Regions from separate parts of the Pseudoalteromonas mucoides genome, predicted to be linked through region 1. Evidence: predicted binding sites of a transcription regulator. Region 1 holds the regulator's gene; the other holds the start of a gene.
What was found. The regulator sigma-54, encoded in region 1, starts transcription at its own class of promoters, with help from an activator protein. The targets are predictions, from matches to a motif close to GTTGGCACGNNNNTNGNNT.
Positions count from the first base shown of each region.

Region 2: a site for sigma-54 is predicted at 1,299-1,317, ahead of flgB (flagellar basal body rod protein FlgB). Genes of this name have one in related genera too.

Region 1 is NZ_JBMMUC010000013.1:18,799-22,016, reverse strand. It holds gene ptsN (PTS IIA-like nitrogen regulatory protein PtsN) at 1-453, opposite strand; gene hpf (ribosome hibernation promoting factor) at 458-745, opposite strand; gene AAEU30_RS14560 (RNA polymerase factor sigma-54) at 776-2,272, opposite strand; gene lptB (LPS export ABC transporter ATP-binding protein) at 2,341-3,066, opposite strand; gene lptA (lipopolysaccharide transport periplasmic protein LptA) at 3,063-3,218, opposite strand, start outside.
Region 2 is NZ_JBMMUC010000004.1:7,891-11,108, reverse strand. It holds gene AAEU30_RS05145 (flagellar hook assembly protein FlgD) at 1-407, opposite strand, end outside; gene flgC (flagellar basal body rod protein FlgC) at 421-852, opposite strand; gene flgB (flagellar basal body rod protein FlgB) at 855-1,265, opposite strand; gene AAEU30_RS05130 (CheR family methyltransferase) at 1,423-2,253, opposite strand; gene AAEU30_RS05125 (chemotaxis protein) at 2,274-3,206, opposite strand.

The DNA.
Region 1 (3,218 bases):
TTATGACTGCTCGACAATAACTTGGTATAAGTCGTGGTCTGATTTAGCGCTACGTAATTGTTTACAAAAATCTTTATCGTTAAGTTTATCAGCAATTGTGGCCAAGGTCTTTAAATGAAGTTGACTCTCACCATCAGGTACGATGAGTGCCACAAATATATCAACAGGACGATTATCAATCGCATCAAAATTAATGGGCGTTTCACTCACTAGTATCAGTGCTAATGGTGTATCAACACCAGTCATTCTACCGTGAGGTATAGCAATTCCACGGCCAATACCCGTGCTTCCTAGTTTCTCTCGATTAAGTAGCGAGTTAAGAATTTCTTGTTCTGAAAGGTGAGGGAGTTGTTCATGAGCCAACTGGCTAATAAATTCTAAAATTCGTTTTTTGCTATTAAAAAGGACCGCAGCTTTACTGCAGTCCTTACAAGTAAGTGAACTTAGTTTCATAATATTAGTGTCGAGCGTGCTTCTCTTTGTGTTTGATAACTTGACGGTCTAGTTTATCTATTAGGGCGTCAATCGCAGCGTACATGTCTTGGTGTTCTGTTGAAGCAAATAAATCAGCACCACTGAGGTGTATTGTGGCTTCTGCTTTTTGGCTTAGCTTTTCTACGTCTAAAATGACGTGCACGTTGTTTATATGATCAAAGTGCCTTTCAAGCTTTGCAAACTTATTGTGTACATAGTCTCTAAGTGAATCGGTAATTTCTACGTGACGACCAGTTAAATTCAGTTGCATAAGCATTTTCCTTCTTTGTTTTTTTACGCCTTAAATCAAGCTCTTTCTTTGATTTGACGGTGGAATAGCCAGTGACTCGCGATATTTTGCGATTGTACGTCTAGCTACTTTGATACCTTGCTCTGCCAATATATCTGCAATTTTGCTATCACTCAATGGTTTCGCTGAGTTTTCTGCGCTAATTAATTTTTTGATTAATGCGCGGATCGCTGTAGACGAACATTCCCCACCGTTTTCAGTGCTTACATGACTTGAGAAAAAATATTTTAACTCAAAAATCCCTCTTGGGGTGTGCATGTACTTTTGGGTGGTAACCCGTGAAATGGTTGATTCATGCATCTCGACCATTTCAGCAACATCGTTTAATACCATAGGGCGCATTGCCTCGGGACCATGTTCAAAGAATCCTTGCTGCTGTTTAACGATGCAGTTGGTTACTTTGAGTAATGTGTCATTACGGCTTTCTAAACTTTTTATAAACCACTTTGCTTCTTGCAAGTGGGAGCGAATAAATTGGCTGTCGCTACTCGATTTAACCGAGCGAGACATAGCTGCATATTGGCTGTTTACTCTAATTTTAGGCATGCTATCGGGATTTAACTCAACAACCCAACGGCCTTTGATTTTCTTTACTGAGACATCTGGAATAACGTATTCAGATTCTTCACGTACAATACTATCCGCAGGCTTTGGGTTTAGACTGTGGATGAGTGTCATCACTTCTTTAAGCTCATCTTCCTTAAGCTTAGTCTTTTTCATCAAAGTTCGGTAGTCGCGACTGGCTAATAAATCGATATGTTCAGTTAAAATCATTTTTGTTTCGCTAATCCAAGGAGTTGCGGGGTCAAATTGATTTAGTTGAATACATAAACATTCTTGCAAGCTGCGTGCGCCAATACCAATTGGGTCAAACAGTTGAATACGTTTTAGAACCGCCTGAACTTCATCAAGCTCAATTTCTTCTTCGTTATTATCTTTATTTAGGCTTTCAGCAATGTCTTCACAGCTTAAGGTTAAAATACCTGAGTCGTCGATAGCTTCGACAATGGCAATCGCAATCGCCTCGTCGGTCGGACTAAATGGGGTTAGCTGTAACTGCCACATAATATATTCATGCAAGGTTTCGGTTGAAGCCCCTTGATAAATAGATTCATCTTCAGGCATCGGGCCTGATGAGCTGGCAGGAGCGGCGCTCATGTACTCATCCCAGGTCACATCCATAGCCATATCGTCACTTACGGTGTCTTTATTAAGTGCTTCACTGCTTTCTTGTTCGTATTCGCTTGGTGTCTCATCGGCAGAAGCACTTACTGTGACGTCTTCGGTATCTTGTTTTTGTTCATTTTTGCCAGCCGTTTCGTCACTAAACTCTTGCTCTTCAACTTCAAGCAATGGATTGCTGTCGAGTGCTTCTTGAATTTCTTGCTGGAGATCCAATGTACTTAGCTGCAATAAGCGAATTGCTTGTTGCAGTTGTGGAGTCATTGTAAGTTGCTGGCCCATGCGCAGCTGGAGTGATTGCCTCATTTATCTCTAACAATCCTTTTATTGTGTTGTCATAATTTAGTTTAGCAGATAGTTAGCTGAGCGTTGCTTTATAGCCTAAATTGCTCACCCAGATATACATCGCGAACTGTTTGGTTGGCAAGTACATGCTCAGGAGTTCCTGATGCAATTAACTCCCCATGAGAAACAATGTAGGCTTTTTCGCAAACATCAAGGGTTTCTCTTACATTGTGGTCGGTTATAAGTACGCCGATACCACGGTTTTTAAGGTGCTCGATAATCTTCTTTATATCTAACACTGAAATGGGATCAACGCCAGCAAAAGGCTCATCTAACAGAATAAATTTAGGATTTGCGGCTAAAGCGCGCGCAATTTCAACTCGACGGCGCTCACCACCTGACAATGCCATACCTTGGCTGTCGCGAATGTGTTGAATGCTAAATTCATCAAGTAGGCTATCTAAGGCTTCTTCACGGGCTGTTTTGTTTAGCTCTTTACGGGTTTCTAAAATCGCCATGAGGTTTTGGTAAACGGTCAATTTACGAAAAATAGATGACTCTTGTGGTAAATAGCCAATTCCTAAGCGAGCACGGCTGTGCATGGGTAATAATGTAATATCGTTATCATCAATACTAATTTTACCTTTATCGCTGGGCACTAAGCCAACAATCATATAAAAAGTAGTGGTTTTGCCTGCGCCATTAGGGCCTAGCAGACCAACAATACTCCCAGCGCTAACTTCTAAGCCAACACTTTTTACAACTTGGCGGCCCTTGTAGCTTTTTGCTAAAAACTCGGCTTTTAATGTACTCATAGCTGGCCTTTTGATTTTTTGCTATCGACAGGTACTAAAATTGTATGCACGCGGTCATTTGAGTCTTCGCCTCTTTCAGCACTTATTAGTTGCTGTTCCATATCGTAGGTGATGCTTTTAGCGTTAATTTTTTGTCCTGCTTGGGTTACTTT
Region 2 (3,218 bases), on a different contig from region 1:
TCCTCTATACGCAAGGTCAAATTCTCAACAGGTTCTTGAGCAACGATAGTCCCCTTTGCATCACTACCAGCATTCAAATCTAATGTATCTGACTCTAGCAATGCTTGCTTACCCACAAGAGTAGAAGCTTGTAATGCTGAGTTTGAGGTCATAGATGAAGCGAGTGACTCAAAGTTACTGTTTAGGTTTGAAATACCTTCAGCCATAGTGAAACTTGTCATCTGTGCAATCATCTGATCATTATCAGCGGGGTTGCTTGGGTCTTGAAACGACAACTGTTGCGTCAGCAAGGAAAAGAAATCTTCTTGCGTTAACGCATCACTTTTTTCTTCCGTCGATACTTGGTTCTCTTGCCACTTAAGCGAATCTAAATAAGTCGACGATGTTGTAGTTATATCGTTACTCATAACTTTTCCTCAATTACCGCTGCCCGAGCAACAGTGTTTTACTTAACATTTGCTTTGCTGCATCAGCAACTTGCACATTTGTTTGATAAGAGCGTGAGGCTGAAATCATATTCGCCATTTCTTCTACAACATTAACGTTAGGTTTGTATATATACCCATTTTCATCCGCACTAGGATGGTTAGGGTTATATTCTATTTGTAGGGGTTTATCGCTCTCTACAATGCCTAGTACTTTAACGCCTACAGACGACCCCTGCGGATTGCTTTGTGATGCTGAGGCTTTAGTTAGTTCAGCTGCAAAAACAGGGTGGCGAGCTCGATAAGTCTGGTCTTGGCTTGAGCTAATGGTATTCGCATTAGATATGTTACTGGCCGTAGTATTTAAACGCACATTTTGCGCACTCATACCGGTACCTGAAATATCAAAAACGTTATATAAACTCATGCTTAGGCTCCTTGACTACCGAGGGCTTTTTTAAGGCCTTTAATTTTACTGCTCATAAATTGCAGGCTTGCCTGATACTCTAATGAGTTCTGTGTATACAAGTTTCGTTCCACCTGTATATCTACTGAGTTACCATCACCTGTATCTGCTTGATTTGGCGAACGAAACATTTCACTATTACCGACATAACGGCTACCACCGGCAATGTGTTTTGCATCAGTTGTTACCATGTTATTGCCGCCCTGTTGGTGGCTTTTTGCCGCTTTTAGAGCTGAGGCAAAATCGACATCTTTCGCTTTATAGCCAGGCGTATCAGCATTGGCAATATTGGTTGCTAATAATTCGGCCCGTTGTGAACGGATCAACATTGCGTGAGGATGCACCCCAAAAGCTTTATCAAAACTGATAGCCATAACCATCTCCAAAAAATTGACTTAAGCTGATTAATGCAAAAGGTGAGCCAATATAAATTATAAATATTAACGTCGGTAAGTTATTAAATACAAAAGAAAAAGCGATGACATAAGGCCATCGCTTTTATTAATCATTAATTAAAAATAGCTGAGGATACTATTTTTTTTGATAAATAATACCAGGGTTACACCGTACCATATCAAACTCAGTACTGAGTCCCGACATAGACTCTGATGCACCTAAAAACAAATACCCTTTAGGGTTTAGTGCTTGGGCAAATTGAGCAATGATTTTGGCTTTTACTTCAGGTGAAAAGTAAATCAATACATTACGACAAAATATAATATCGAATTTTCCCATCAAGGCATAAGAATCAAGTAAGTTCAAATGCCTAAAGCTGGTAAGCTTTTTAATCGGATCAATCACTTGAGCCATGCCATTACCACTGTCCTTGAAAAACTTTTTCCGTCGCTCAACAGATAGGCCGCGCGCGAGTGCTAACGAGTCGTACTCTGCATGTTTACACATATCAAGCATTGTATTGGAAATATCAGTGCCGACAATTTGAGCACCCATTTTTAAAACACCAGGAGATTTTGCCTGAAATTCAGCCACAGACATAGCAATAGAGTAAGGTTCTTGACCTGAAGAGCTTGCCGCAGACCAAATTTTAAGAGGCCTGCGTAGTTCTTTATGCTCTGGAAATAGCTTAGTTTGTAATAACTCAAACGGGTATTGATCTCTAAACCACAAAGTTTCGTTGGTGGTCATGGCATCAACTACGGCGGCGCGAAGTTGCCGTTCGTGAGGGCTGAGTGTTTTACTCACTAATTGTGATAACGATTCAACATTGAAACGAGCCATTAAAGGCGCAAGTCTACTTTTTACTAAATAAAGCTTGTTATCGCCTAACACAATACCGCACTGCTGTTCTAAAAAGGTACGGAATTGATCGTACTCGCCTTGCTGTAAATGTTTATTTTCCAAAGTAACACCACCTATCAAAATTAGTCACAATGAACCCATTTTTTTACTGCTGTAGCTAATTCATCCGGGTTGAATTTTGCGATAAAGTCATCTGCGCCTACTTTTTCAATCATAGCCTGATTAAACACACCGCTCAAAGAAGTGTGTAAAATTACATGCAAAGGGGCAAGCTTAGGATCTGCTTTTATTTCTGCTGTCAAAGTGTAGCCATCCATTTCAGGCATCTCAACATCCGAAATCAATAAGCCGACTCTTTCTGTAATATCGTTTTTACAATCAAGCTCTGCGATTTCACGAAGGCGGATTAGCGCCTCTTTACCATTTTTTGCAAGTTCCGTTTGTACGCCAAGTGGCTCAAGTGCACGTTTCACTTGATTACGAGCAACAGCTGAGTCATCGGCTATAAATACAATACGTTCACCCAAGTCTTTTTGAATTTCGCCATCACTAGCAATTTCCGCACTAACCTCGGTGTTTACTGGGCAAATTTCATTTAAGATTTTTTCTACATCAAGAATTTCAACTAACTCATTTTCAATTTCAGTGACTGCGGTTAAATACGAGTATCGACCAGCACCTGATGGAGGGGGCATGATCTTTTCCCAGTTCATATTGACGATGCGCTCAACACCTCCAACCAAAAAGCCCTGAACTGAGCGATTATATTCAGCAATAATAATAAAGCTGTCTTGAATGTTCTCGATAGCAGGGCCACCAACGGCCATGGACAAATCGATAACAGAAATAGTTTGCCCGCGTATATGGGCAACGCCCCGAATATACGCATTTGATTTTGGCATGTTAGTTAAAGGAGGGCATTGCAGTACTTCTCTCACTTTAAACACATTAATACCAAAGCGCTGCCGCCCTCTTAATTTGAATAATAATAATTCAAGGCGGTTTTGCCCAACCAACTGAGTACGTTGGTTCACTGAGTCTAAAATGCCTGCCATTTCAATCTCCTA